Regions from separate parts of the Bacillus sp. Marseille-Q1617 genome, predicted to be linked through region 1. Evidence: riboswitches for the same ligand, from Rfam matches in the RefSeq annotation. Region 1 holds a riboswitch; each other region holds the start of a gene.

Region 1 (7,772 bases):
CGTGAATAGTCCCAATACAATAAGTGTCAATACAATGCCGAGCAGCCCTGTTTTATAGAGAAAGCCGAATGTCGAGGCCGCTGTGACAGCAAGCAAAAGAGATACTGCTGCCGAATACGCGCCAATGCTGTTGATAGAACCCATCCATTCCAGCTTGCCGGCATTTTCGATTAAACTGATCGACACGATTGTCAGTATGTTTATAATCATCCCGATCCACACAGGGTGTATATTCTGATAGAAATCATTGATCGCCCAACCTCCCAGATGATACCAGAGCAGCCCTGAAGATGAACCTGTAAAAAGAGAAAGGAGGGCAGCGCGTTTTGTAACGACCGGCCAGAACAAAGCAGCTACAACGGGGGCGAAGGTTGCCGAGTTCCGTGTAACCCAGGCGAGCACATTCCACCAAGCGGATTGTTCAGAACGAATTAAGGCGAAACTAATCATTAATACGGTCAATAACACAAGGGACCACTTCGTATAACGAACCAGCTGCAGCTCTGTAGCTTTAGGGTTGATGGCTTTTCCGGTATCTCTCCCAAGGCTCGTGGCCCCTGAGAATTGACACGGGGCACCCCAGCTGAGGGCAGCAGCCCAGAACCCGAGGAAAAATAATCCGACAAGTGGAGCAGGGAGAGTCTCCATCAGGTAAAGTGGGATCGCTACCAAGCCTTGGGATTGACCCGGAACCACCTGCTGAGCAGCCAGACCGAATAAAACAGCACCTATGATGAGTGGAATGCCCAAAACAGCACCATATAATAATCCTTTTCGGCCCTCCTCAGGAGTTTTACAGGATAACGCCATCTGAAAGGCAGCTTGAGCCAAGATCACATTGAACAAGAAGGTACCGAACCAAGCAAGTATGGTTTGTATTCCTGCTCCATTCCAAGAAGCAAACTGAGGTTTTTCTTTAAATAACGAAGCAATTCCTTCTACTCCGGGGTTGATAAAGAATGCATACGTTCCAATCGCCAGCATGATGAAAAATACGATCACATTACTCAATTGTGTAAAGCCGATTGACCACATTCCCCCAAACTGAAGATAAGCGAGGAGAAGGACCGCAGTAATCGTAACGGACCAAATCAATGAGATTCCGGTAAATACAGACATTGCCGATGCAAAAGCAAGTGCTGTGGCGACCGACCACATTGGGAAGGTAAACGCCGTAATAGCGCCGGCGATCCCTCTGACCTTTTCACCATAACGGTCTCCAAGCAGTCCTGAAATCGTCACAAGGGCTTTTTTTCTAAATGGGGTAATCAGGACCAGAGCAATGATCAACACGTGAATGGTCTCGGCCACCCCGTACCAAATCGCTGATATACCCGTCAAATAGCTCAGTTCGAGTATCGCAATATAGGATGATCCCGAGAATAATCCAGTAATGCAAACTGCTACAAAAAAGGAATTGAATCCCCGTCCGCCAACAAAGAAACCATTCCCATCGACAGCCTTCTTTCTTGAAAACTGACTTACAAAAATAAGAAAGACTGTGTAAAAAAGTGCAAAACCGATAAACCAATAACCAACTTCTGTCATCTTTAACATCCCCTTTTATTGTTTTTATAACGATCTGTTTAGTCAGGAATAAAAGAGGAATTCAATAGAAAAAGCCTCTCCCAGAGGAAGAGGCATCATCTCTTCCTCATCTTCCAGACTGTGTGTCTGTTGGAATTAGCACCTTACTACTTTCAAATAAGAAAATAACAGGTTGCCGCAGGATCACAGGACCAATTTCCTCCCCTGGCTCTCGATAAGGATTATATTCATTTTAAGTTATGTATTACTGTAACGCATTAATGTGATGTCGTCAAATGATTTCGAAAATTAAGAGAAAAGAACCAGAAAGTTATTTCTTCAAATTTCTCAGGGAAGCAGACGGTTTATTTATTAGAGGATATAGATAAATGAGCATGAATAGGAAAACCGCCCCGGTGAACCCGTGACGGTTTTTCTTAACTTGCTTTTCTTTTAGAATAAGACTGCATCTGCCCGGGCAGATACTCATTAAAGTAATGATTTGTTTCCTTCACGATCACCTTATAAAGAAGAAGTAAGGCAATTAAGTTCGGAATCATCATCAGGGCGTTCGACATGTCTGCAAATGCCCAAACCAGTTCAAGATTCGCCACTGCACCCATCCCGGTTGCAACGACATAAATCAAACGGTACGAAGCAATATAGCGATAGCCGGTCAAGTACTCGAAGCACTTCTCACCGTACATATACCAGCCGACAATCGTCGAGAACCCAAAGAAAATGACGGAGAATGAAACGATGTATTCTCCTGCAACCCCGAGGGCATGTCCGAATGCGGCGCTCGTCAATGCACCGCCGTCAAGGTCAGCGGCATGCTGGACACCTGAAATGGCACCGCCGGTCGGATCCCAGAAACCGGTGATAATCAAGACGAGCCCCGTCATTGTACACACGATGATCGTCACGATGAATGTCCCGGTCATTGCAACCAGGGCCTGTTTTACAGGATGATCCGTTTTTGCATTCCCGGCAATCAGCGCGGCCGTACCAAGGCCGGCTTCATTTGAGAAGATTCCGCGTGATACACCGCTGCGGATTGCTTCACTGATGACAATACCGGCAAATCCGCCTGCAGCTGCAACAGGATTAAATGCGTAATGGAAAATCAGTTTGAAAGCTGGAACGATCATGTCATAATTCAGTCCGATGATCAATAGTGACCCGCCGATATAAAGGAAGGCCATGATTGGCACGAAGAATGAAGCCACCGTGCTGATTCGTTGGATACCGCCGAAAATAATCAGTGCAGTAAGCACAGCCAGTACAATCCCGGTTACCCAATTATTAATTGAAAAGCTCGTCGTCATGACATCGGCAATCGTATTCGACTGCACGCTGTTCCCGATTCCAAGTGCGGCGAATGCCCCGAATAGAGCAAAAGCAACAGCGAGCCATTTCCACTTGCTCCCGAGCCCCTTTTCAACGTAATACATCGGTCCGCCTGAATACTCTCCGTTTTTATTTTTCACACGGTATTTCATCGCAAGCAGTGCCTCTGCATATTTCGTCGCCATCCCTAAAAGGCCGACGATCCACATCCAGAAGATGGCCCCTGGTCCCCCGATTGTCAAAGCCGTAGCCACACCTGCGATGTTCCCGTTTCCAATGGTTGCGGATAATGCAGTCATCAATGTTTTAAAGTTACTGATGTCACCTTCAGACTCAGCAGATTCAGATTTCGGTTCCTTCGTAAATGCCAGCTTAAATGCGTAAAATAATTTCTTGAACTGCAAGCCTTTAAGCATGATGGTCAAAAATAAGCCTGTCCCGAACAACAGTACTAAACTTGGTGTCCCCCAAAGAAATGAATTGATCTTGTTTAGTACATCTAACATAAAATCCCCCTCATGATGTAAGCGTTTTCTGATTGTGCCTCTACTATTATATATAGTACCACCCCCTGGCTGTCCAGTGATATGTGAAAGTTTGCCAGAGAATGAGTGGTTTGGACTAGCCTTTAGTGCAGTGAGGGACTGGGCTTGAAGGGTGTCGGCATACTAATAATTCAAGGGGGAAGGGTAAATGATGCCCGCCTTTTTCCGACAGTCTTCGACACTGGTATGTTATACTACTATAAGAATAGTAAACATACATAAAAAAGGAGTAATAGCATGAGCTGGTATTTGAAAGTAATAAAGAACTATGTGAATTTTCGTGATAGAGCAAGAAGAAAAGAGTACTGGATGTTCACGCTCGTCAACTTTCTAATCGCAATGGGGGTCTTCGTGATTGAAATGGCTGCGGGTATAGACGGATGGTTATATGGACTTTATTCCCTGTTTGTCTTCCTGCCGTCACTTGCCGTATCGATCCGCCGTCTTCACGACACTGGCAGGAGCGGCTGGTGGATTTTGATCTCCCTTATCCCGCTCGTTGGAGCCATTGTGATTCTCGTATTCATGTGCCTGGAAGGAGAGAGTCAATCCAATAAATGGGGACAGAATCCTAAATTTGGCGGAGGCTATCTATAAGACGAACACCATTACACCCGGCGTGCCTTTATAATAAGGAAGCCGGGTGTTCTTTTATCCTTTAACGCATCGCGGGACGGGCCTTTAGCTGTATAAAGTATAATCCCAGCAATTCCCACACATACTAATGATGGGTGATATGATGCGAGCGAAAAGTGATGAAACCGAAAAATACAGTGATGCCATCGACAGGATGCAAGAAGGTTTGGAGGCAATGATCGAGCTCTATAATGAGATGGAGGAGGACGCCCCTTTTATTGATCTGGAAGAGGGGGTCCTTGAGGATCTTGAGAAAGCGAAGCGCATTTACGGCGATGAATATGTGAGTAAAAAGGTCAATACAATCCTGAAAGAGGTGTTGACCTGGCTTGATTTAGAGGAAGGTAAGACAAAGTAGCCTGGCTGAATAGAGAGTTGAAAAATAATAAAAAGCCCCTGGCACAATGAATGTGTCAGGGGTTTTCAGGTTCCAAATTTATGAATGGAACAGCTTTCTTACAATCCTACCGATATATACTTAACCTCCAGATATTCCTCGATACCATAATGTCCGCCTTCACGTCCGAGTCCACTCTGCTTGAACCCGCCGAACGGAGCCTGAGGGGTGGAAGGGACGCCGTCATTGAGACCGACGATTCCGTACTCGAGTTGTTCACAAATCTCAATGCCCTTCGTGATATTTTCCGTGAATACATAAGCGGCAAGTCCATAAATGGAGTCGTTTGCACGTTCAATCGCTTCTTCCTGGGTCTTGAACGTCGAGACAGGTGCAAGCGGTCCGAATGTTTCATCCGTCATGCACAGCATATCCTCACTCACATCTGTAAGGACGGTTGGCTCGAAGAATAATCCTTGGCCGGCTTTTCCTCCGACGGCCACTTTGGCTCCTCTACTCACTGCATCGTCGATATGCTTCTGGACTTTCTCCACTGCATCTTCATCGATGAGAGGTCCGATGTCGACGCCTTCTTCAAGACCGTTTCCGACTTTCAGTTCTTTTACTTTTTCCACAAGCCTCTGAGTGAACTCTTCAGCTATATCCTCATGGACATATACACGGTTCGAGCATACGCATGTCTGCCCCGCGTTGCGGAACTTGGAGGCGATGACGCCCTCGACTGCTTTATTGATGTCGCAGTCGTCCATCACGATTGACGGGGCATGTCCGCCGAGCTCAAGGGAAACTTTCTTGATGGTGTCCGCTGATCCCTTCATCAGCTGTCTTCCCACTTCGGTCGAACCGGTGAAGGTCAGCTTGCGCACGCGTGTATCCTCGAGCCATGCGTCACCGATCGCTTTCGAATCACCGGTGACGACATTGATGACGCCTTTCGGGATACCAGCCTTTTCTGCAAGGGCGGCCATTTTCAACGCGGTCAATGGTGTAAGATTGGCCGGCTTGATAACGACGGTACAGCCGGTCGCCAGGGCTGGAGCCACTTTCCGTGTGATCATTGCTGCAGGGAAGTTCCATGGCGTGATGACAGCCACGACCCCGACAGGCTGCTTCGAAACAAACAACCGCTTATTACGCTGCGTGGCAGGAATCTGTTCGCCGTATACACGTTTTCCTTCTTCCGCATACCAGGAAATAAAACCGTTGGCATATTGGATTTCACCAAGTGCCTCTTTCAAAGGTTTACCCTGTTCCATTGTCATGGTACGGGCAAGATCTTCTTTATGTTCATTGATCAGGTCGTACCATTTTCGGATGAGCTCGCTTCTTTCGTAAACAGACTGCCTGGACCAGTCGAGGAATGCATTGTACGCCGCGTCCACAGCACTCACCGCTTCACTTTTCCCTCCTTTGGAGATCGTGGCCACAACCTCTGAAGTCGCCGGATTTGTCACATCCACCTTAGGTAAATCGCTTCCTATTTCTTCACCGTTGATGAGCATATTGTAGTGTTGCATGTTCAGCCTCCTCTTCAAATGTTAAGAAATCCTTTTTATTTCATCTTCTTCTAAATCTTTAGTGAATATTTTATCATTTTCTCCTTTAAAAAACTTCTTTCCATAGATGAGTACACAAAGAATGATCCCGACTGCAAAGCCCCAAGTGGCTCCTTTGGTGGCCAGCACTGCGCCGATGATCCCTGCAATCCCGAGATCTCTATGGCTGCGGGCTTCGAGGATACCTACCCGGACGCTGACGTAGCCCTGTATTAATAGGGTAAGAGCCAGTGCAATTCCAAGTATCGGTTCTACTAGACTCACAATCGGAAGCAATAGAAGGCCGGTGTTGGTCCCCCACCTGAAAGAGCCTGATCCCCCAAAGAGAGAATGCATCGCTTTTTTTCCTTCTTTGAAACGTTCGATTACGACTACCTGCATGGCAGCCCACAGGGGACCTGCCATCGTAACATCAGGACCAAGTATACTCATGATTGTATTCCGTCCCCCGAAAATCATATGAGCGCGGTTTGGGTTATAGTCGATTTTTTCATCCCGTCGTACATCATCCGCTTCCTCAATCAATGCCTTACTCTGCAGGACGTCGCCAAATAAGACAATATAGGCTGCGAGTACTGTCGGTAAAGCACTCACAAATAACATGGCAGAAGGGAAGCCCACCCCAAATACCGTATATTCACTCCAAAGAGTGCCGAAATCCGGATTGATCAGGCCCCATTCAATCGTCGGCCATGGAGCCTCCCCGAATAAAGGGGCAATGATGACTGCTAGAATAATGATAGGGAAAATGCCGAGTTTCCCAATAAGTCCCCATAGAGCGCTCTTATTTTTCAGTTGATTGAAATGCTGGGAAAAAATAATGTAGAACGCAATCCCTACAGCGATTGAGATTGTCCAAGGGAAACTTTCGAAACGGCCGCCAACCTGGAAGACCGAAATGACCGCAGCGAACCCTGCACCCAAAATGACGCCTGATTTAATCGCCGGCGGGACAAATGATACTACTTTCTTTGCAAGGCCCGTCACCCCTAAGAAAATGGAGAAGAGTCCGAGTGTGAGCTGGAAGGCGATCAGTGCGTGCACCCGCTCTTCACCTTCTGGAAACGTTGACACATAAGCCATGATTAATGGGATGGCCGGTGTAATCCAACCCGGAACAACCGGGTCGCCGAGTAAATGATGCGTCAAATAGAGAAGACCATTCAATAACACAACGGCCAAAGCAACTTCAAATGGCATCCCCAGCAGTTCAATCATCAATGGAATGGCGGCTAAGTCAACTGCACACATGAGCAGTCCCTGTAAATAGTCCGGCCACTCGAACTTATAATGGATAAATGGAAGCCTTAATTTGAATGGACCCAATGGAATGTAGGGTGATTCCTCACCATGTTTACGATTTTTCCACATATTATATACCCCTTTTCAACAATAGATATGACTCTTTTCTGAGTTTTTTTATCCCATCCTTCAGATAAAACCAGCCTAGTAGGCAGCCTGATAAATTTGTTCGATTTCTTTTTTTGTCAGCTTGCGAGGGTTATTGTTTAATAGACGTTCAATCTTGCTTGCATCTTCAGCCATTTCCGGAATGTCGCTTTCAGGAATGGAGAAGGCCCGTAATCCAGATGGAATATTCACTGAGCTGCACAATCGTTTCATTGCATGAACGGTTTGATCTGCAGCATCAGCGTCCGATAAATGATTCACTTTTTCACCTAAAGCCGATCCGATATCACGGAAACGCTCCATGCATGAAATCTTATTCCATTCCATCACATAAGGAAGGAGCAGGGCATTGCTTACTCCATGTGGAATATGGTAACGCCCCCCAAGCGG
Region 2 (7,772 bases), 470 kb from region 1:
TTCCGCTATGATCTCCCCCCATGGGCTTATGATCAGCGAGTTCCCCCCAAACTCATTCTTGGGGTCGCTGCCTGAACGATTACAGGCAATGACGAAACACTGATTTTCAATGGCCCTTGCCAATAAAAGGGTCTTCCAATGAGTGATTCTTTCTGCAGGCCACTGAGCAACCACGAACACCACTTTCGCACCATCGATGACATGTTTCCGGAACCATTCCGGGAAACGGATATCATAGCAGATCATACCGGCCATCTGAGTATCCATCAATGTGAATGAGCCATCTTCTTTACCGGGCAGCAGGTAGTGATGTTCATCCATCAATTTAAAGAGATGGAGTTTATTATACTGTTTGATTATTTTCCCGTCACAGTCAGATACGAGAAGGGTATTCGAAATACCCTCTTTTGTTTTGCTCGCAATCGATCCTCCGACAATATGAATGTTGTAGCGAGAAGAAAGCTCCGAAAGAAAGGCAGAAATGTCATGAGCATCTTCATCGGCGATTTCCCCGATTCTGGTTAAATCATAACCGGTCGTCCACAATTCAGGAAATACGACGATATTACAGCCTGCTTCACTCGCTTCTTTTACCCATTGATGAACTCTTTTCTTATTTTCGGTAGGAGCACCAAATGTAATATCCATTTGCGCTAGTCCAATTTTCGTTGACAAAGTAACACCTCTTTTTTAAGTCTGAATAAGATTATACTTTACAATCATTACTTTACGTTATATCATTTGTGACTAGAATTTGAAAGTAAATAATTTTCAAAAAAGTGTAGAAGGTGAAAAGATGACAACCTTTAAAAAAGCAGAACGCATTGACTCGCTGCCGCAGCAATTTTTTGCATCATTGACAGCAAAAGTCCAGAAAGTGCTGAAAGAAGGATTTGATGTGATTAACTTGGGGCAGGGGAACCCCGATCAGCCTACACCCCCGCATATCGTGGAAGCGCTGGTGAAAGCATCAAAATCACCAGGAAATCATAAATATTCCCCTTTTCGGGGTTTGGATTCCTGCAGGGAAGCCATATCTGTTTTTTATGAACGGGAATATGGTGTGGACATCGATCCTCATGAAGAAGTTGCAGTCCTGTTCGGAGGGAAGGCAGGGCTGGTGGAGATACCCCAATGCCTGTTGGACCCCGGTGAGACAGTATTGGTTCCGGATCCGGGGTATCCGGATTATTTGTCAGGGGTATCCCTTGCGGAAGCACGGATGGTAACGATGCCGTTGAAAGAAGAGAATCATTTTCTCCCGGATTATGAGAGGATTGCAAGAGAGGACATTGAAAAAGCAAAGCTCATGTTTTTGAACTATCCCAATAACCCTACAGGAGCGGTTGCCTCCCGTTCATTTTTCGAAGATACAGTATCATTCGCGAAACAAAATGATATCTGTGTCGTCCATGATTTTGCCTACGGTGCAATCGGCTTCGAAGGGAAAAAGCCTGTCAGCTTTTTGGAAGCAGAAGGGGCAAAGGACACAGGCATTGAAATCTATACGCTTTCAAAAACCTATAATATGGCCGGTTGGAGAGTGGGCTTTGCAGTCGGGAATAAAAGTGTGATCGAAGCCATTAACATTCTTCAGGATCACATGTATGTAAGTCTTTTCGGGGCTGTCCAGGAAGCTGCAGTGGCTGCTTTACTCGGATCTCAGAAGTGCGTCGAAGAACTTGTCGATACTTATGAATCCAGAAGAAAAACATTCATAAACGGGCTGCAAAATATCGGATGGGAGGTTAAAGCACCAGCAGGTTCTTTCTTTGCATGGCTTAAGGTTCCCCCCGGCTTTTCCTCTGTGGAGTTTGCAGATTACCTCCTTGAAGAAATTAAAGTCGCTGTAGCACCAGGTGTAGGGTTTGGAGAACATGGTGAAGGATATGTCCGCGTAGGTTTATTGACCAGTGTAGAACGTCTGGAAGAAGCTGTGCGCAGGATTGAAAATTTGAAATTGTTTGATAAAAAAGATTGACAGAAATGAAAAATGATGCCATAATCCAACTGAAATAAAATGTAATAGCATATGATTTTTCTTATCAAGAGCAGGCGGAGGGACCAGCCCGATGAAGCCCGGCAACCGACTTTTTTAAGCACGGTGCTAATTCTTGCAGCAATTTACTTGCTGAGAGATAAGACAGAGTACTAGACAAACCTCTTCTTATCGAAGGGGTTTTTTATGTTGTATCTACGAAGAACATTTAAAAGCAATCAAGATGGGAGGCATCTCGAGTGGGAGAAGTTATTGCTACATATGTCATGACAGGAAAGATCGGGACCTTTGAAAAAAAAGCGGAAGGAATCGCGCTTGGACTAACTGTCGGTTCTTGGACCGATCTTCCATTACTGGAGAAAGAACAATTAAGAAAGTACAAAGGCAGGGTAGTGGAGGTTAAAGAAAATGAAGGCAGAGATGGGGGAAGGGCGGAAATACAGATCGCCTATCCATCCGGAAACTACTCTAATGATATACCGGCGATTCTTACAACTGTCTTTGGAAAACTGTCTCTTGATGGGCAAGTGAAGCTGAAGGATCTTCAATTTTCAAGAGAATTAAAGAAGGAGTATCCGGGTCCCCGATTTGGGATTGAAGGAATCAGGGAAAAAGTGAAAGTTTTTGAGAGGCCGCTATTAATGAGCATTTTCAAAGGGGTGATCGGTAGGGATCTGGAATACCTGCAGTCCCAGCTTAAAGCCCAGGCTTTGGGCGGAGTGGATTTAGTGAAAGACGATGAAATCCTTTTTGATAACGAATTGACTCCATTTGCTGACAGAATCAAAACCGGACATAAAGTACTCCGTGAGGTCTATGAAGAAACGGGAAAACGAACTCTCTACGCAGTCAACTTATCTGGAAGAACCAAAGGCTTGAAAGAAAAAGCGAGGAAAGCAAGAGAGCTTGGGGCGGATGCCTTATTATTTAATGTATTTACCTACGGCCTGGATGTACTGCAGGAGTTAAGGGAGGATGATGAAATCGGCCTTCCTATAATGGCGCACCCTTCTTTTTCGGGGGCTGCAGCTGCTTCTCCGCAATACGGGGTGAGTTATTCTTTATGGCTTGGTAAGTTTCTAAGAATGACAGGAGCTGATTTCTCTTTATTTCCATCACCATATGGGAGTGTGGCATTAGAAAGAAAACAAGTGATGGCCATCAGGGATGAATTGATAAATTCAGATCGGTTTAAGGAGACGTTTCCAGTCCCTTCAGCGGGGATCCATCCCGGGCTGGTCCCCCAATTGATGAAAGATTTTGGGGACGATTGCGTCATCAATGCAGGTGGAGGAGTGCACGGACATCCTGATGGTGCAGTGGGAGGCGGGAAAGCGTTCCTGCAGGCAATCGATAGTGTATTGAGAGGTACTTCACTGGCAGATGCGGCTGTACATCATGCAGAACTGGATCAGGCTCTGCAATTATGGGGACAGGAGGTTAAAGTAAGTGGCTAAGCCCATTATCTTTTGTGACTTTGACGGCACGATCACGGAAACAGACAATATCATTTCCTTGATGAAGCAATTCGCTCCGCCGGAATGGGAGAGTATAAAAGATGAAATCCTTTCTCGTGATATGTCTATCAGGGAAGGAGTCACAAGATTGTTTGACCTTATTCCTTCTTCAAAAAAGGAAGAACTTCTTGGTTACTTACAAGAGACTTCAGTTATCAGGAAAGGATTTAAAGAATTTGTGTCATTTGCAAGAGAGAAAGGGATTCCCCTGTATATTCTGAGTGGCGGAATGGATTTTTTTGTTCATCCGCTTCTAAAAGAGTATGGCCCTTTTGACGGGATATATTGTAACCAAGCAACGTTTGAAGATCAGACAATCAAAGTCCGCTGGCCGCACCCTTGCGATTCTCAATGCGGCAATGGGGAATGTGGATGTTGTAAGCCGTCCATTATCAGAAGAATGAATCTTTCGGAAGATGATGAAATCATTGTGATTGGCGATTCGGTTACAGATATCGAAATGTCCAGATATGCAAATACGGTTTTTGCGAGAGATTATCTCGCCGAAAAATGTGAAGAAGATTCTATCCCTTATAAGAAATTTGAGACATTCTATGATTGCTTGGAAGTTTTGAAAATGGAGGTGCCGGTATGATGGACTATAAAGCTCAATGGGAAGAACTTGCTGCAGTAAAAAAAGAACTTGCGGAACGTGACTGGTTCATGGGGACAAGTGGAAACCTTGCCATCAGGGTCAGCTCTTCTCCAACGAGTTTTTTGGTTACGGCAAGCGGAAAGGATAAAAGAAAGCAAACAGATGAAGATTTCCTGCTCGTCGATCAATATGGAGTTGCGCTTGAAGATACCAATTTGCGTCCCTCGGCCGAAACGCTGCTGCACTGCAGTATATTTCGCAAAAGCGGGGCGGGCTGCAGTCTTCATGTCCATACGGTCCCCAATAATGTAGTGAGTGAGCTTTATGGCGACAAAGGTGAAGTTACTTTTAAAAACCAGGAATTGATTAAGGCTTTTGATAAGTGGGAAGAAGGTGACACGCTAACCATCCCTATCATCCATAATCATGCCAGCATTCCCGATTTATCCGAAGAATTTTCCCGCCATGTCCGGGAAGATAAAGGAGCCGTTTTAATCCGCAATCATGGCATCACTGTATGGGGACAAAACGGCTTTGAGGCTAAAAAGCTTCTGGAAGCTTGCGAGTTTCTATTTCAATATCAATTGTCACTGCTATCGTTAAAGAATACCATTCAATCAGCATAGGAGGAAAATAATCAATGGCGACAATTAAGATCCAAGGAACAAATGAAATATTGGACAATCAGGAAGAGGTCAGTACTTTTCTAAGTGAACAAGGGGTTATTTATGAGAATTGGAAACTATCAAAATTAGATCCGGAATTACAGGGGAAGTACCAATTATCGGATCACGATAAAGAAAGAATCATTGAATCATTCAAAGATGAAATACAAGATATTTCTGAGAGAAGGGGTTATCAGGCATGGGATGTCATTTCTCTATCATCTAAGACTCCTAATCTTGAGGAACTGCTAAAAAATTTTCAACAGGAGCATCATCACACAGACGATGAAGTCCGTTTTATTGTAAGTGGGCATGGTGTTTTTATCATTCAAGGAAAAGATGGAAACTTCTTTGAAGTTCATCTGAATCCGGGAGATTTAATTTCAGTTCCTGAAAATATTCGACACTACTTTACATTGAGTGAGGACAAACAAGTGGTGGCTGTTCGCATATTCGTTACACAAGAAGGATGGGTGCCGATATATTAAAGGAGTAAGGAGAAAAAGACAATGGGTCTTTTTCTCTTTTTGTTTTGAGGGAAAGGTCTTTGTCCAAATCCCTAAAGATATGGAGGAAGGACTTCGCGGATGTGATTATACAAAATGAATTAATGACGAATTTTGTCAAATAAGCAGACTTAACTAGTTATTTTGTCTTGTTTTGCGAATCTATTTACTTTTCTGTTAATAGTTGCGATACTAACTGAGTAATGTCTTTATTAGTAGATTTAAATTAATTGAAACAAGGGCAAAATAAATCTTCCCGGGACGTGCAACCGAATGCATGGTTTGTCTCATGATTCTCAGTTGGATTAACCGCCTTGCCGACACAAAATGAAAAAGGAGTTAGTTTGAAATGGGTCAATATCTTAAAAAGAAATGGTTACTAGTAAAAATCAATCAAAAGCGTGCTGAAATGATCTCCCTTGGAGGAAGGTTGGGGTTGGGAGCAAAGGAAACCATTGATTGCAGTCAGCAATTAGATCAATTATTGAATCAATATCAGCAATGTGATAAAAGCATTTATACTATTACTATTCAAGAAGTACCATACGAATTGAGTCAGGTAATAAAAAATTTACTAAAAAAGACAGCTTCTTAATCATTTATAGATATCCTCTTAATACCTTTTAAAATGATAACTACCTCACAGAATGACCACTAATTTAGAAATCATCAATTTGTCGTTATATACATTACAATCATATAATCTTCCAAACAAAAACCTCCATAAATGGTCTTTAGACCATTTATGGAGGTTTTAAGTGTTCTGTTTGGGAGATTGACTTTAGTCCTGAATCCTAGTATAATATTTTGAAACTGAGATATTAGTTTAAAGGAATGAAGACTATGAATGAAAACCAGGGTACAAAACAATCATTGAAGCTGTTTATTGTTCTTTCCCGTGCATTTAAAGCATTGAACGAAGAAATTAACAAGAATATACAAGAAAACGGTTTGAACCCCACGGAATTTGCTGTATTGGAGCTCCTCTATCATAAAGGGGACCAGCCTCTTCAGCAAATCGGCGGTAAGATTTTATTAGCTTCCGGCAGCATCACGTACGTGGTGGATAAACTGGAGCAAAAAGGCTACCTTAAGCGTGTAGCCTGCCCTAAAGATCGACGGGTGACCTATGCGCAAATTTCCGAACCGGGCAGAAGCCTGATTGACAAGATCTTTCCTAACCATGAAGACAGGATCCATGAATTGATGTCATCTCTTTCACCTGAAGAAAAGAAAGACGCAATAGAGCTGCTGAAAAAACTGGGACTATCCATCAAAAACTTATCGTATTGAAGTATATAAGAGCCTTCCTTGGAGGCTCTTTTTTCTATTAACATTCAATGGTAAGGAAAGTAACCAAGCTTACAGGAGAATCAAGAGAAGGAGTCGAATACACTATATGGACGTTGAAAAAAGGGGGAATACTAATGAAGTTTGAACAATTTACATATGAGCGGCCAAATATTACAGAGATCGAAAATGAATTTAAACAGGCATTGACTGATTTTAAACAAGCTGATACACCAGATGATCAAGTTACTGCAATGAAGGAATTAAATAAAATACGCCTTCATTTTGATACAATGCAGAACATCTGCTATATCCGTCATTCGATTGATACGAATGATGACTTCTATAAAGGTGAACAGGATTATTTCGATGAAGTCATGCCCGATTTTCAAGGACTCGTCACTGAATATTATAAAGAATTACTGAATTCATCCTTCCGCGCGGAGCTGGAGCAGCGGTGGGGCAAGCAGCTGTTCGCGCTGGCAGAGAGTGAAATCAAAACCTTCTCGCCAAAAGTGATAGCGCTGCTTCAGGAAGAGAATAAACTTTCCTCTCAATACACAAAGTTAATGGCTTCTGCAAAAATATCATTTCAGGGTGAAGAAAGAACCCTTGCCCAAATGGGGCCATTCACTCAATCTGTTAACAGAGAAACCCGGAAGGAAGCTTCTCTTGCTTCTGTGCGTTTCTTTGAAGAGAATCAGAGGGAATTAGACCGTATCTTTGATGATCTCGTGAAGGTAAGGCATCGAATTGCCGTTAGTTTGGGATATGAAAATTTCGTAGAACTTGGTTATTACCGAATGACACGAACAGATTATACCCCAGATATGGTAAAGGTGTTCCGGGAAGGCGTGAAGAAACATGTGGTGCCTCTGGTGCAGAAATTGAAAGAGAGGCAATCTGACCGAATTGGTATCAGCCCCATGAAATTTTATGATGAAGGATTTAAATTCACCTCAGGGAATGCTGTGCCTAAGGGGGATCCTCAATTCATCATTGAAAATGGCAATAAAATGTACGAAGAGTTGTCGGAGGAAACAAAAGAATTCTTTCATTTTATGATCGACCGCAATCTTATGGACCTCGAAGCAAAGAAAGGGAAAGCCGGAGGAGGGTATTGCACATACATCGCAAATTATGAATCTCCGTTTATCTTTTCCAATTTCAACGGGACTTCGGGTGATATCGATGTCCTGA
Region 3 (7,772 bases), 920 kb from region 1:
TCCTGGACCCATTTGGTATAAAGATCATTATAATGATGTTCGAGTGTTTCGATAATCGATACTTTCATATTGAACCCTTCCTATCCTGAATACTTGTCTATTTCAAGTGTAGACCACTTCGAGACTTCTAATACTCTATACCCCTCTCCTGTTCATTCTTAACATTGTTTTTATGTAAATTTAGTGTCCGTCCCCCCTTTTGATTACCGGACGAGGGTTCGCTTTCCATGTAGGTGAGCCTGTCTCACATCATCCTGAAAGCCTCCGTCTTGCACTGCCATCTTCAACTGAATTTTTTAAAAACAAAAAAGCCGCTCCTGCTTTAGGAGAAGCTTTCTTCGTTAATCCTCTTCGGTTAAATAATTCAGGACACCCTGGTAAATGGATGCAGCCACTTTTTCCTGATAATCATCCTTAAGCAGGTTCGAACGTTCTGCAGGGTTTGAAAGGAAGCCGATTTCCACTAACGCACCCGGTTTTTTGGCGTGTTTTAAGATATACACACTCTGAAGGCCTTTTGCTTCCCGGCTTGTATTTTCTAAGTTCCGGGTGATCTCTTTTTGTATGGCTTTTGAAAGAGCCTTGTTTTCCTCAAACTTCGGATTATAAAAAGTCTGTGCCCCGCTCCATTTTGGGGAAGGGATGGAATTTAGATGTATACTTAAAAACATATCCGCTTCTGAATCATTGATCAGGTTCAAGCGCTTGTGCAGATCTTCTACCTTTCTCCGACTGTACCCTTTTGTATGTTCATCCGCCAGATCCTTGTCTTCCTCGCGGGTCATAAGGACCAGTGCTCCCTGTTCCTGAAGATAATCTCTGATCATCAGGGAGACATTCAATGCGATATCCTTTTCCAAAGCGTCTTTATCCCCCGCTCCGCCATCAGGCCCCCCATGACCCGGATCAATATATATAATCTTACCTGACAAGGGAAGATTCCATGAATCCCATGTATCTTTGTCCATTATTTTATATTGAACTATAAATAACAGGATCCCGAGGGCCGCAATAATCCCTGCAAGTTTTAATTTCTGTCTCATGTCTCTCCCCCTATTTTCAGTAAAAAATACAATCAAGCTGTTCTTTACTAAAAATATGGGACAAGAAACACTTTTAGAACTGAAAAATAATTAGTGAAGGCGAAGCTTAAGCCGTTTGATTCCCTTTTCATATCCCTCTGACCACCATGTCTCCACAAAGTGTTCGCAGCTGTAGAAAATGGATTCGTCCACTTGATTGGAGATGCCCATCTCGGACCAATACAGCCAGAAGTTATAAAGCGTATCGATGAAATGCTTTAATTCTTCCCTGCACCGCTTCTTTACTGCTTCCCTATCTTCCCCGCTGTATCCGAACTTGCTTACTTTCCCTCCGAGGAGGTAGGCTTCAATCGCGACATCGAAGCAGGCTTCATCAAAACCCTGCTGCATGAATACGCCGCCTTGAATTTTTATATATCCAAAATGCTTCCGTACGCTTTCCTGGAGCATTTTAATCGAAATTTCCTTGAGCAGTTTTCTTTCTGTCTTGATTTGTTTTTCTCTTCTCTTTGTATTGAAGGTTGTAATAACGTTCAATGTAAATCCACCCCTTTGAACGTATTTTCCTTCTTAAGAGATGTCTTCATTCGAGTAACTGTTACCAATTTTGATGGGGATGACTTTCTAATATCGCTATCGATTTCCGTGCAAGACTTCGCTTTCCGCGGGCGGTTGGTGGGAGGAACTAATGTCCAGCTGCAGGGCTTAGAGGCACATGTCATAAGTCAAACCGACCAAGAAGGCAAAGAGCGCCTTCTAGGCCGCTTCGCCTTATGCCACACGCCTCTGAGCAAAGCCCTTCCACTTTTCTGATAGGAGTCTTCGTCTTGCACTCCAATCAACCGCTGGTTTTGGTCAAATAACAGTGGAATAGAAAAAATCTAGATAAATCCACAAAATAAAGATAGCCTATCCATAACCGCTACTACTATTACCTGCTTCATTCATTTGACGACTAGAACAACAGCATACCAATGAAAAAGGAGGAGGATATAATTCCTCGTCCCGTTGGTCAGCATCATTTCGTAAAATACCACTTCCACAACGACAATCCGATGATGGTGAGGAAGGTGATGAAGCCGTAGAGCCAGATGGAGAGCATTTCGTTAACGAACATGGTGTTTCACCCTTTCCTTTACTTTATGTTGTAGACTTTTTCGAGTCTTTGGCTGGTTTGCGGTTGTTTTTCTTTCAAGATAGGGGCAAGCACTGTAATCACGGCGATTCCGATAAAAGTTGAAACGGCTCCCGCTGCCATGGTGCTTGGCACGATTCCGCCAAAGTAAAGGATGAGATAGGAAAGGAGTCCGATCACCATGGAAAGTTCCGCTGCCCTGGCGGATGCCTTTCTACGTCCATATACCGCGTGTAAAATCGGCCCCATCGTTCCGGCTGCGATTCCTGAAATGCCGATCCACATGATATCTCCCATATACGCAGGAGGCTTCAAGACAATCAAATAGGCCAGGAGCCCGATAATGGGCACTGAAAGCCGGCTGATCTGCAGCGCGATCTTCTCTGCTTTCGCGTCGCTCACTTTCACGATTCCTCTTTTCACCAGTACTTTCAAAAAGATATCATTGGCAAAGACAGTCGAAATCGACACAAACAATCCATCCGTTGTCGACATGGCGGCAGCAAGGATCACAACCCCCAATATCGCTACAATGACCGCAGGAAATGCCCATACCGCATATTCCATCAGTGCCAGATCAGGAGCTGCAACGTTATTTCCAAGTGCCGCCCTGCTGTAAATACCTCCAAATAGAACTAAAACGGAAAATGCAGCAGTGATCACATAAGTCAAAATCATTTTCCCCAAATCTTTTTCACTCTTCAGACCCAGTACCTTGTTAAACAGATGAGGGGCAGAGGCAAATGCCCACTGAATCACAATCGCACCTGTCACTAAACTTAAAGAAGAAAAATGAGCAGAATCCGGATTGAAAGCCTGAATCAGATTTCCATCCTGAGCCGCCAATTTTCCGCTGATGCTGGTAAAGGTCGTTGAGATGCTCCCCTTCCAGAACACGACGATCCCGGAAATGAAAATAAAGACCCCGGCCACTGCCATCATCACTGCCTGGACGGCATCCGTATAAATATCGGCGAATGCCCCTCCGCCAAAGACGTAAAGTACGACAATCACGGCTATAAAAATCAATCCGCCCTGATAGGACATGCCGAGAAGATATTCAAAGATGCGGGCACCTGCGACAAACTGGGCGGCTATATAAAAGATGTTGAACAAAAGAATCAACCCCGTACCGACCCGGAGAAGATCGCTGTTATAAAAATCCCCCAGCCAGTCGGGCAAGGACAGCGACTTTTGTCCGTTATTTAGCTTCCGGACTTTCTTGGCTACCATCAATACCCCGATCGGCCCCCCGCCGATCATCGCCAGGAACAGCCAAAGATTTGATAGTCCCCAATCATGGGACCAGCCCGGGTACCCGAGGAAGGTAGCGGCACTTAAGTACGTGGCGGCAAAGGAAAGCCCCAGGACATAAGGGCCGAGGTTTCCCCCGCCTATGGCAAAATCACTGACACTCTTGGTCTTTTTCATACTGATAAATCCCAGGGCAAACATTGCTGCAAGAAATACGGCAAATCCTATCCATGTATATAATGCGATTTGACTCATTTTCTTCTCCCTTCTTTTACAAGCGTTTTATGAATAAACGGGTGCAAGCTTCTTGGCAGGATGATCTGCAGGCAGGTGTCTCCGGCCTCTGCCAAACATGTTTTCTCTCAGGGTGGATCCTTCATATTCCATCCGGTAAATCCCACGCTTCTGCAGTTCCGGGACCACATGTTCGACAAACTCGGTGAATGTACCCGGTGAATACGTCTGGGCGATATTGAAGCCGTCTGCATCCCCAACAACCGCCCACCTCTCGATTTCATCCGCGATCTGCTCAGGGGTGCCGATGAACTTGACCGTTCCATTGCCCAGGCCGTGATTTTTGATCGCTTCCCGGAGCGTCCACCTTTTGTTCGGATCTTTTCCGTACATATCGAGGTTCCCCTGCATGGCGTCAGTCTCGATGTCCTCGATATATTGATCAGGGTCGAATTGTGAAAAGTCTATCCCAGTGTGACCGGATAAAAGAGAAGCGGTGCCTTCATAGCTGACGTGGTTTGTAAGTTCTTCATATTTGGCATATGCTTCTTCCTCTGTTGAACCTATGATTGGCAGGATCATCGGGAAGATGAGAAGCTCATCCGGGTTTCTTCCCTGCTCTGCCGCCCGTCTGCGGATATCGGATGTATACAGCTTCAATCCGTCCAGTGAATGATTTTTAGTAAATACTGCTTCGGCATGTTTTGCTGCAAAATCCCTCCCTTTTGGAGAGGACCCCGCCTGGAACAATACCGGGGTGCGCTGAGGGGAAGGCTCCACCAGATGAGGGCCCGGCACACTGAAAAACTCTCCTTCATGGTTGATGGAATGAACTCTTTCCGGATTCGCAAACGTATCATTTTCTTTATCATAAACGACCGCCTCGTTCTCCCAGCTGTGCTCCCACAATTTATAAGCGACCTGGAGGAATTCATCGGCTCTGTCATATCGGAGTTCCTTTGGAAGCCTCCCGGAAAGTCCAAGATTAATGGCTTCACTTTCCAAATAGGAGGTCACCACATTCCATGCCACCCTTCCCCCGGTTAAATGGTCAAGCGTCGATAACTGCCGTGCCAGTGAATAAGGCTGGGCATAAGTCGTGGAGATCGTCGGTGCAAACCCAAGATGCTCTGTTACAGCCGCCATGGCCGAGATCGGGATGAGCGGATCATGTGCAGGCAGCTGCACTGCACCCCTGACCGCCGCATCATGACTGTTTTCATAAACGCTGTAGGTACCAAGCACATCAGCGATGAACATCGCATCAAATTTCCCGCGTTCAAGCGTCTTTGCCGTTTCGACCCAATAAGCCAGACTGTTGTGAGAAGTACCTTGATCTTTTTCATGTTTCCATAAGCCGGTCGAATGCGGTGAAGGCGAGTTTTGGATGAAGCCGTTGAGATGAATTTGTTTTTTCATTGGAAAGTCTCCTTTTTCTTAAAAGTGATTTGGCCGTGGCGATGGGTGGATTGATGTGTTTTTTGGGGATGAGGTCAGGTTTGAGTATTCTTATCGTTATACTCGGTTTAGAAACAGCGAGGACTCCTTAACGATTTACTACAACTAAAAAAACCTCTCCCGATGAGGAAGAGGTTCATTTCTATACCATCCTCTCATCTTTCAAGCATCTGCTTGCTGGAATTAGCACCTTGTTACAAGTAACGGTTGCTGCGGGATCACGGGACCAGATTCCTCCCCCGGCTCTAGATAAGGAAATATGCAATTGTGTTGTTTGAATTTTTATCATCATAACGGAGTCGAAATAATCTGTCAAATCAGAATCCAGATTTTTTATCGAGATGAATTGTGTACATGGTCACGAGTTTAAATTTGGAAACGCTTACCTATATTTTCATATCAAAAAGGGAGTTTTTACGTAAAATATTGATGTTCCAGCCTTTAATGGCAGCCAATCAGAGAGATTCTCTTTTACTTTAAAGGAATAATGGACTATATGTGGCGGGGAAACTAGTCATAAATGATCTTTTTTGAGAGTTTTTAATGGGGGGAAGAACCACGGGGACAGGTCCGTTGAATGGGGAGATGAAGGTATCTTTCGTTTTCATTGTATAATCTTCGAGTTTTGCCCGATAATCTTTTAATTTTGACCATAAATCTTTTACTTTTCCGCTTTTATCTTTCGATTTCCCGGATCATTCCGTCACTTGGTGAAATACAGGATTAACCTACCCGCCCGCTACAATAGAAACGAATACACCAAACACAAACAAGTATCATCCCTAACCAATAAAAAAGACCCCCAACCCAAAAGGTTGAGAGTCTCTGTAAGCAATAATTAACGCTTAGAGAATTGTGGTGCACGACGAGCGCCTTTAAGACCGTATTTTTTACGTTCTTTCATACGAGCGTCACGAGTTAACAATCCAGCGCGTTTTAGAGTACCGCGGTACTCAGGATCAGCTTGAAGTAAAGCACGAGCGATACCGTGACGGATCGCACCAGCTTGACCAGCGTAACCTCCACCGTGTACGTTTACTAAAACGTCATAGTTACCAAGAGTTTCAGTTGCAACTAGTGGTTGCTTGATTACTTCTCTTAGTGCTGCGAATGGGATATATACTTCTACTTCACGATCATTGATAACAATGTTACCGTTACCTGGTACTAAACGTACGCGAGCTACTGAGCTCTTACGACGACCAGTTCCGTAATATTGAACTTGAGCCAAGATAATAACCTCCTCTTTTTAATTATCCACGAAGTTCGTAAACTTCTGGTTGTTGTGCTTGGTGTGGATGCTCAGATCCAGAGTATACATGTAGCTTCTTGATCATTTGACGACCTAGAGAACCTTTAGGAAGCATACCTTTGATAGTAAGCTCTAACATTTTCTCTGAGTAGTTTGTACGCATTTCTAATGCAGTACGCTGCTTCAAACCACCAGGGTGGTTACTGTGACGGTAGTAGATCTTATCAGTAAGCTTTTTACCAGTCAATTCGATTTTTGAAGCGTTAAGAATAATTACGTGATCACCAGTGTCAACATGTGGTGTGAAAGTTGGTTTGTGTTTACCGCGTAGAACTGAAGCTACTTCACTAGCCAGACGACCAAGAGTCTTGCCTTCAGCATCTACAACGTACCATTTACGATCGATTTCGTTGGCTTTTGCCATATACGTAGTACGCATGAGTTTACCTCCTATTAAATGAATCCGTAGTATTTATTTTCTAATCACAATAAGATTCCGGGGCTTATCGTGGGGTTAATAACATACCATATGCTATAATATCTTGTTCTATAGTGAATGTCAAGGGAATGTTACACCAGGATTAGTTGTTTTAGATAAAAAATTATTTTCCAGATTGAATCTCTTCATTTTCTTCCCCATACTCCACCTTCCAAAGATACAATCCATGCGGCGGAGCAGTCTTCCCTGCCTGGTTCCTGTCTTTGGCTTCAAGGATGTTTTTCATGTCCTCACTGCGGAGATTCCCCGCACCTACCTCGAGCAGCGTACCTACCAGGATCCTCACCATGTTGTAAAGAAAACCATTTCCGGTAAAAGAAAAAATGATTTCGTCCTCATGCTGCGTGATGGTGATGCTGTGGAGATTCCTTACTTTGTCCGCTACTTCCGTTTTAGCAGAGCAGAAACTTGTAAAGTCATGTTCACCCATTAGATCCTGCGCTGCCTTTTGCATTTCCCCTACCGAAATAGTGAAAGGATAGTGAAGAGCAAAATGACGATAGAAAGGACTTCTCGATTCAGCTGTATAGACTCTGTAACGATATTCCTTCCTCTTAACTGAAAATCTTGCATGAAAGTCATCAGGGACAAATTGTGCCTCTTTGATGGTCACTTCGTCAGGCAGGCGCGTGTTCAGGACGACCGGCCACTTTTCTTCAGGAATGGCCAATGTGGTATCAAAGTGGAATACCTGGCCGTGTGCGTGGACCCCGGCATCCGTTCTCCCTGAAGCAGTGACGCGTAGCCGCTCTCCTTTATGAATGGCACTGAGGGTGTCTTCAAGGAGGCCCTGTACAGTACGCTGGTTTGGCTGTATTTGATAACCGCTGAAATGGGTGCCGTCATATGATATCGTACATTTTACACGCTTCATAGAATTACTCCTCCTATCCTCTG
Region 4 (7,772 bases), on a different contig from region 1:
GCGGTCGGGAAGTACAGCCAATCCGAAATCGATGCTTTTGAAAAAGCAGCCCGCCAGCTGGTCCTCGTCGATTACTCACCATCGGATGACTACGACTCCGTGGTCGTCGATTTCAGGAAAGCGATGACCGAAGTGCTCGACTACCTCTTGAGCCTAGGCCATAAGAGTATCGGATACATCGGCGGAAAGGAATACGTCCTCGATGAAGAGCCGATCCGGGACGAACGGGAAGTCACGTTCCGGGAGTACCTTTCATTGAAAGGACTCCATAACCCCGCCTTCATCTGGACGGACGGGAACTTCACGTCGGAAAGCGGCTACAGCCTCATAAAGGAAGCCCTGAAAAAAGATGATGTCCCGTCAGCCTTCTTTGTCGCATCGGACTCGATGGCGATCGGAGCGATCCGTGCCCTTCATGAAGAAGGAATCGCCATTCCGGACGAAGTGTCTATCGTCGGATTCAATGACATCGCAACATCAAAGTTCCTTCAGCCTTCCCTGACGACTGTGAAGGTCTACACGGAATTCATGGGTGAATCAGCGGTGGAACTCCTTCTCGACCAGATTCAATCAAAGCGGGAATTGGCGAAGAAAGTAGTGGTACCGGTTCATTTAGTGAAGCGGGAGAGCTGCAGCGAAGCGGCTGATAAATAAGGAGAAGCTCTTTTTGGATCGTTGGTCCGGGAAGGGCTTTTTTTTGTTTAACAGTGGTTTTGCCAAAGATTAGTACAAGTGAGCCTGGCTCAAAGGGTCTGGTTTGAGCCAAGCTCGATCTCTATGTTTTGAACCATGCACCGAAGCAGCGCCTTTGAAGGAAAGGCTTCAATCCATTCGGGTGCCAGGCACAATCCGGCTGTTCTGTTCCTGGCACAATTAGCCCCTTTTGTGCCAGGAACAATCACCCCCTCGTGTGCCAGGCACAACCATAATCCAACCTACCCATTCCCCGTTCCCAACCTCCCCAATAAAAATATTTCAAACCAAGGTGTCCTTTTCCTCCCCCGATCCCTATATAAAAGGTGAAAGGAGGTGAGGCACCATGGCAACAGCGGATTTGAAAGGAACAAAGCTGAGGTTTGCATACAACGACGGGATGGATGAGAAAGGCAACCCGAAGTACAAGTACAAATCATACAGCTACATCAAAGGCTCGGCTACTCCGGATGAGATGCACAGCGCAGCTCAGTCACTCGCAGGTCTTTCAGAGAAAAACTTATTCAACGTAGAAAAGATTCAAAACTTCGATATCAACGCGTAATGACGTTGAAATTTAAGAGGGAGGAGGAGATCTCAACATGGCAAAGGTACTTGAATTAGAATTTAAAACCGAAACTGGCAAAACAGCGAAAATCAGCGTCAACGATCCCATCGACCCGATCGATACAATCCAAGTCAAAGCAGCAATGGACAACTTGATCACAACCGGCGTATTCGGAAGCTCAGGCGGCGCGCTAGTAAGCGTAGACGGAGCACGTGTGGTAGAACGTAATGTGACGGATTATGAAGTTTTATAATAAGTGACCCAAGCCCACCTCGTAATCTCAATACGAGGCGGGCTTTTCAATTTTAATTAAACGTTTGTTTAAACCTTCAAAACCTTTCTCCATCGAGGATTTGAGACGTTAATCAAACGTTTGTTTAAAAGTTAAGTGCTTCCTCCAAGGAAGGTTTTTGTCTTAATCCATGGTCAACCGTAACATTGATTAATTGTCTCACTCCAGCGTTGATTGTAGTAGAAGACGTAGACTCCTGCGGGAAAAGCGAAGCAGTGGAGACCCCGCAGGCAAAGCCGAGGAGGCTCCACGCTCGCCCGCGCAAAGCGAAGTCTTCCACGGAAATCAAAAGCGGTATACAAGGAAAATTTTTCAGTTCAGCCTATCCCCTTTAACCACAGCAAAGAAATCGCTTACATAAAAAACAAACTCAAAATCCCTTATTGACTTCCCAAAACAAACCATATATCATCTCCTATAAGATTAAAAACTTCGAAAATTAAATACTTTCAAATTATCAAGAGCGACCGAGGGATCAGGCCCTGTGACGTCCGGCAACCTCCAATTATGGAACGGTGCTAATTCCTGCAGAATGGATTTCATTCTGAAAGATAAGTCGATGACATAAACGCGATGCTTCTTTCAGTAATTGAAAGAAGCATTTTTTATTTGGCCAAACATCAATACATAAAGAAAAGGGGTGTGAATGATGATCCAAATCAGAAATCTAGTAAAAGAATACAAAACAAAAAAGCAAACGGTGCTTGGTGTGGATAATGTCTCCGTCACCATTCAAAAAGGAGAAATTTTCGGTATCGTCGGTTACAGCGGGGCCGGAAAAAGCTCGCTTATCAGATGCCTCAATTTACTGGAAAAGCCGACATCAGGGGAGATCATCATCGACGGACGGGACTTGACGAAGCTGAAATCCAGAGAACTCCGCCTCGCACGCCAGAAAATCAGCATGATTTTTCAGCACTTCCACCTCATCAAAGCGAAAACGGTATACGAAAACCTTGCTTTTGCCTTGAAAGCAGCGAGGGTGCCAAAGGCAAAGATCGAACCAAGGGTGACAGAACTGCTCGAGATGGTGGGGCTGAGCGACAAAGCTCAAGCCTATCCGGCACAGCTGAGTGGCGGCCAGAAGCAGCGGGTCGGCATCGCAAGGGCACTCGCGAACAATCCTTCCGTCCTGCTGTGCGACGAAGCGACTTCGGCGCTGGATCCGAGCACGACCAAGTCGATCCTTAAACTTTTAAAAGACATCAACAAACAACTGGGACTGACCATCGTCCTCATCACGCACGAAATGGAAGTTGTAAAAGAAATCTGCGACAGGATGGCCGTCATGCAGGACGGCAGAATCGTGGAGGAAGGCCCTGTGTATGATCTTTTCGCCAACCCGAGACAGCCGCTTACAAAACAGTTCATCGAAAACATCCTGCAGTTTGAACTGCCGCCTCACTTACTGAAGAGCCGGACGGGCAAGCTGATCAAAATCCAGTTCAAGGGCTCTATCGCAGAAGAGAGTGTCGTATCTGAAGTGTTCCAAAAATATAAGGTCCGAGGCAATATCCTTCATGGGAAAATCGAGTATATCCAGGAAACGCCGCTGGGGATTTTCATCATGGAGCTGATAGGAGAGGATGCTGAAATACAGGCCGCCATCCGCTACATAACAGCTAAAACACAAAGTCTGGAGGTGCTCGACCGTGCTGCCTGATTCATTGATTGCGATTTTACCAGAATTAAATAAAGCATTCCTGGAAACCGTCTATATGGTCGGGATTTCATTGGCCATCGCGATCCTGCTGGGCCTGCCGCTCGGTGTCCTGCTTTTCGTGACAGACAAGGGATTGTTCCTGCAAAACGGCTTCATTAAAAAAATCGTCGGCTTCGTTGTCAACATGGTCCGCTCGGTTCCGTTCATCATTTTATTAGTTGCACTATTACCTCTTACAAAAATATTGACGGGAACGACGATCGGACCGACGGCGGCATCCGTTTCGCTGTCTGTAGCGGGGATTCCGTTTTTTGCAAGAATGGTAGAAACGGCCCTTCGCGAGATTGATAAGGGAGTCATCGAAGCCTCGGTGTCGGTGGGGGCGAGTCCATGGATGATCATCAAGGACGTCCTGCTGCCGGAAGCGAAGCCGGCCGTCATCCAGGCCATCACCATCACAACAATCAGTTTGGTCGCCTATTCCGCTATGGCAGGAATCGTAGGCGGAGGCGGTGTCGGTGACCTGGCCATCCGTTTCGGCTACTACCGTTATGACAATACGGTCATGATCACCACGGTCGTCGTCTTGATTTGCTTGGTGCAGCTCATCCAGTATACGGGCGATGTTTTTGCAAGATTAGTAGATAAACGATAAACAACCTAGGGGGAAGATTTCATGAAAAAGTGGTTTTTACTTTTAGTAGCAGCATTGACAGTAAGTTTGCTTGCGGCGTGCGGTGGAGAAGAAGCAAGCTCGGAGGATAAAAAAGAAATCACGATTGGGGCGACATCAGGTCCGTACAGCGACATGGTGACAAAAGCCATCAAACCAGGGCTTGAGGAAAAAGGATACACCGTTGAAGTAAAGGAATTCAGCGACTACATCCAGCCGAACAACGCACTCGCGCAGGGGGACCTCGACGCGAACCTGTTCCAGCATAAAATCTATATGGAAACATTCGCAAAGCAGCACGGCATGGAGCTTTCGGAAGTCATCGTCGTACCAACAGCACCGATGGGCATCTACTCGAACAAATTTGATTCGATCGAAGACATCAAAGAAGGAAGCGCCATCGCCGTTCCAAATGACCCGACAAACGCTGCAAGAGCGTTCCAAATCCTAGAGGATGCGAAGCTGATCACATTGAAAGAAGGAACAGATCCATTAACGGTTTCTGAAAAAGACATCGACAAAAACGTGAAAAACCTTCAATTCAAACCGATCGAAGCGGCACAGCTTCCACGGGCAGTGGAAAGCGTTGACCTGTCGGCAGTCCCAGGGAACTATGCACTGGCTGCAAAAATGGATCTGCTTGACGCACTGCAGCTTGAAAACATGCCCGACCAATATCGCAACCGTGTCGTCATGAACACCAAAGACGTCGATTCCCAGCTTGCTAAAGACATCAAAGCAGTCGTCGAAGCAGCTGAATTCGAAAACGTCATCGACGAAGAATTCAAAGGCTTCGGGAAGCCGGAGTGGATGGAATAATTTCATACTTTAATGTAGTGAGGGACGGGCCATTAGCTTGCTAAAGGCCCGTCCCTCGTTGCGTTAGTGCATGAAAACCCCGGAAGTTTTGTTCATACAACCTCTTACCCTTTCATATACTTTACTCACGTTGGTTATTCATTTCCAATTTGGAATTTCAGGAAATTAGAGCATACAAGTTAATACCTTTGTGTAGAGACCCGGAGAATTCACATCATGAGCTTAGGCACACCTAGGTTATGTTTGTGATTCTTTTTTTTGTCCAGGATTGCTTTGAATTGTACCAGGTACACCGGTTGTATTTTGTACCTAGTACAGGATCGACGTGCTGTACCAGGTACAACAGAGACGATTTACACCTGGTACAAAACTGATGAAATGCACCAGGTACACTGGCTGTATTTTGTACCTGGTACAAAACCGATGAAATGTACCAGGTACACAAAAGAAAGCAACCCATAAATGAAAACGCTGTATATGTATCAAAGCCAAAGTGAACAAGGAATCGGCGAATGCAAGGGGGAGAAAATGTGAAAAAGGTTGAGCTCATTGATGTATCAAAATCATACGACAAAAAGAATGAAGTCATCACCAATATTAACGTGACGGTCGAGCCTGGCGAATTCTTTGTGCTGGTCGGGCCGTCCGGCTGCGGGAAGAGTACGATGCTGCGGATGATTGCGGGGCTGGAGGATATTACGGCGGGTGTTCTAAAAATAGGAGACGAGGAAGTGAATAACCTGCCGCCGAGCAAGCGGAATATTTCGATGGTTTTCCAGAACTATGCCCTCTATCCACATCTGTCTGTTGAAGAGAATATCGTTTTTGGCTTGCACGTAAAGAAGATCCGGAAGGCAGAGAGGAAGGCGCGGTGTGAAGAGACGGCGAAGATGCTTGGTCTTTCTGACTATCTGAAAAGAAAACCCCGCGAGCTTTCCGGCGGGCAACGACAACGGGTGGCACTCGCCCGCGCCATCGTCAACCAGGCCCCGATCTGCCTGATGGATGAACCGCTCTCCAATCTCGATGCCAAACTGAGGGCACATATGAGGTCGGAAATCAGGCAGATTCAACGAAAGCTTGGAATTACGATGATTTACGTCACCCATGATCAGGTCGAAGCGATGACGATGGGGGACCGGATCATGATTCTTCACGACGGAAAGATCCAGCAGATCGGGAAGCCGATCGATATCTATAATAACCCTGCCAATCCTTTCGTTGCGACCTTCATCGGTTCTCCTCCGATGAATATCGCTGAAGCGGAGTATAATTCGGAAACTTCGCAGCTCCATTTTGGGACCGATGGTAAAATCGCCATTCCAAAAGTAGATGAGAAGTTCATGAAATCTGGCCGCATCATTGTCGGCATCCGCCCTGAACATCTGAAAGCGGCCACAAAAGAAACCGAAGAAGGGGACAAAATCAATGTTGAAGTCATCAATGTTGAGGTTCTTGGAAACGAAACAATTTTCTCCTTCATGCTCGGTGAAAAAGAATGGATGGCCAAGTGGACCGGTCAGTGGCGGATCAATGTGGGGGACGTGATCCCTGTTGTCATCAATTACGAGTCTCTTTGCTTCTTTGACAGTGAGACACAGCAGATCGTCAAAACCCCGACGGATATTGAAAACTATATGTTTGACCAAGAGGTGCTCAAATGAAGGCCGGCCTGAATGCAGCACCGCCAAGCCTTTGGAAGAGGTCGCTGAACGTCAGGACCGCCATGCTCTATCTTTTTCCTTCTATCTTATTATTTGCTGTGTTCATTTTTTATCCAATGTTCCGGACACTGTATCTCAGCTTTTTCCTGACCGATCAGCAGGGGACTGCCGCGTTGTTTGTCGGCCTTGAAAACTATGCTTATTTACTCGAGTCGCCAGAGTTCAGGAACAGCATCAAGGCGACCTTCCTATTTGTGCTGTATACAGTCCCTATCGGAATCATATTGGCGCTTTTCCTTGCCCTCATTGCCAATGAAAAATTGAAAGGGATCGGCTTTTTCAGGACGATGTATTCCTCGTCCATGGGGATATCGGTAGCGGCTTCCTCGGTGGTATGGTTATTCCTTTTCCATCCGAGTGTCGGAATGTTCAACCGGCTGCTGCACCTCCTGCATCTGCCTCAGGTGCAATGGCTGCTCGATCCCGAATGGGCGTTGATATCTGTGTCCATTTCGACCATCTGGCTTAACACCGGATTCTCATTTTTAATCATCCTCGGTGGTCTTCAGAACATCAATGAGTACCTCTATGAAAGCGCACGGATCGACGGGGCGGGGTATTGGTATCAGCTGAGGAGGATCACGATCCCGATGCTGTCGCCGACGCTCTTTTTCATCATCACGATATCGCTGATCAACGCGTTCCAGACATTCGGCCAGATCGACATCCTGACCAAGGGAGGCCCTTCGCAGTCTACCAATCTCATCGTTTATTCGATTTACCGTGAAGCCTTCATCAACTATCAATTCGGAACGGCGAGCGCGCAGGCAGTCTTCCTGTTCATCTGTATCCTGATCGTGACGATCCTGCAATTCAAGCTCGGGGAAAAGAAGGTGCATTATCAATGAGTATGCCGAAGAAAATATTGCTGTATGTCCTGCTGACAGTATCAGCTTTTCTTGTGTTTTTCCCGGTGCTGTACGCATTTATGATCAGTTTCATGACGGGTTCGGAAATCCTTCAGGGTAAATTCCTGCCGCAGTCATTCACTCTGGAAAACTATTTTAAGGTGTTCGAGCGGCTGCCGCTCATGAATTACCTGATCAATAGTTTTGTCGTGTCATTCGGTGTAATGCTCGGGCAGCTCGTTGTCTGCAGCATGGCTGCATATGCGTTTGTCTTCATCCCGTTCAAGGGGAGGGACTTCATTTTCTTCTTATTCATATCGACGATGATGATCCCGTGGGAAGCGACCATGATCCCGAATTTCTTTACGATTCAAAAACTGGACTGGATCAATACGTATCAAGGGCTGTCGCTGCCATTCTTCGCGCTGGCTTTCGGGACGTTCCTGCTGCGCCAGCATTTTAAAACGATCCCGAAGGAACTGCATGAAGCGG

The links. Region 1 has a riboswitch for S-adenosylmethionine ahead of HWX64_RS04850 (sodium:solute symporter). Riboswitches for the same ligand answer to the same signal wherever they lie in the genome.
Region 2: it holds a riboswitch for S-adenosylmethionine, as region 1 does, so the genes downstream of both, HWX64_RS07220 (2,3-diketo-5-methylthiopentyl-1-phosphate enolase) here and HWX64_RS04850 (sodium:solute symporter) in region 1, are expected to answer to the same signal.
Region 3: it holds a riboswitch for S-adenosylmethionine, as region 1 does, so the genes downstream of both, HWX64_RS00350 (LLM class flavin-dependent oxidoreductase) here and HWX64_RS04850 (sodium:solute symporter) in region 1, are expected to answer to the same signal.
Region 4: it holds a riboswitch for S-adenosylmethionine, as region 1 does, so the genes downstream of both, HWX64_RS14265 (methionine ABC transporter ATP-binding protein) here and HWX64_RS04850 (sodium:solute symporter) in region 1, are expected to answer to the same signal.

Annotation. Positions count from the first base shown of each region.
Region 1 is NZ_CAHJXM010000001.1:975,437-983,208, forward strand. Features, by position in the region: gene HWX64_RS04850 (sodium:solute symporter) at 1-1,548, opposite strand, end outside; SAM riboswitch class I at 1,652-1,769, opposite strand; gene HWX64_RS04855 (sodium:alanine symporter family protein) at 1,965-3,383, opposite strand; gene HWX64_RS04860 (DUF805 domain-containing protein) at 3,660-4,019, shown strand; gene HWX64_RS04865 (hypothetical protein) at 4,159-4,416, shown strand; gene HWX64_RS04870 (NAD-dependent succinate-semialdehyde dehydrogenase) at 4,515-5,933, opposite strand; gene HWX64_RS04875 (hypothetical protein) at 5,955-7,343, opposite strand; gene HWX64_RS04880 (iron-containing alcohol dehydrogenase) at 7,419-7,772, opposite strand, start outside.
Region 2 is NZ_CAHJXM010000001.1:1,447,992-1,455,763, forward strand. Features, by position in the region: gene HWX64_RS07210 (carbon-nitrogen family hydrolase) at 1-675, opposite strand, end outside; gene HWX64_RS07215 (pyridoxal phosphate-dependent aminotransferase) at 797-1,981, shown strand; SAM riboswitch class I at 2,040-2,145, shown strand; gene HWX64_RS07220 (2,3-diketo-5-methylthiopentyl-1-phosphate enolase) at 2,239-3,456, shown strand; gene HWX64_RS07225 (2-hydroxy-3-keto-5-methylthiopentenyl-1-phosphate phosphatase) at 3,449-4,111, shown strand; gene HWX64_RS07230 (methylthioribulose 1-phosphate dehydratase) at 4,108-4,737, shown strand; gene HWX64_RS07235 (acireductone dioxygenase) at 4,752-5,264, shown strand; gene HWX64_RS07240 (aspartyl-phosphate phosphatase Spo0E family protein) at 5,632-5,877, shown strand; gene HWX64_RS07245 (MarR family winged helix-turn-helix transcriptional regulator) at 6,126-6,575, shown strand; gene HWX64_RS07250 (M3 family oligoendopeptidase) at 6,710-7,772, shown strand, end outside.
Region 3 is NZ_CAHJXM010000001.1:53,575-61,346, reverse strand. Features, by position in the region: gene HWX64_RS00370 (STAS domain-containing protein) at 1-68, opposite strand, end outside; gene cwlD (N-acetylmuramoyl-L-alanine amidase CwlD) at 342-1,043, opposite strand; gene HWX64_RS00360 (DUF2521 family protein) at 1,134-1,580, opposite strand; gene HWX64_RS00355 (sodium:solute symporter) at 2,179-3,687, opposite strand; gene HWX64_RS00350 (LLM class flavin-dependent oxidoreductase) at 3,715-5,085, opposite strand; SAM riboswitch class I at 5,277-5,380, opposite strand; gene rpsI (30S ribosomal protein S9) at 5,963-6,355, opposite strand; gene rplM (50S ribosomal protein L13) at 6,378-6,815, opposite strand; gene truA (tRNA pseudouridine(38-40) synthase TruA) at 6,979-7,749, opposite strand; gene HWX64_RS00330 (energy-coupling factor transporter transmembrane protein EcfT) at 7,763-7,772, opposite strand, start outside.
Region 4 is NZ_CAHJXM010000002.1:562,241-570,012, forward strand. Features, by position in the region: gene HWX64_RS14250 (LacI family DNA-binding transcriptional regulator) at 1-654, shown strand, start outside; gene HWX64_RS14255 (DUF1659 domain-containing protein) at 1,040-1,258, shown strand; gene HWX64_RS14260 (DUF2922 domain-containing protein) at 1,296-1,514, shown strand; SAM riboswitch class I at 2,005-2,111, shown strand; gene HWX64_RS14265 (methionine ABC transporter ATP-binding protein) at 2,203-3,216, shown strand; gene HWX64_RS14270 (methionine ABC transporter permease) at 3,206-3,871, shown strand; gene HWX64_RS14275 (MetQ/NlpA family ABC transporter substrate-binding protein) at 3,893-4,708, shown strand; gene HWX64_RS14280 (ABC transporter ATP-binding protein) at 5,239-6,372, shown strand; gene HWX64_RS14285 (carbohydrate ABC transporter permease) at 6,369-7,280, shown strand; gene HWX64_RS14290 (carbohydrate ABC transporter permease) at 7,277-7,772, shown strand, end outside.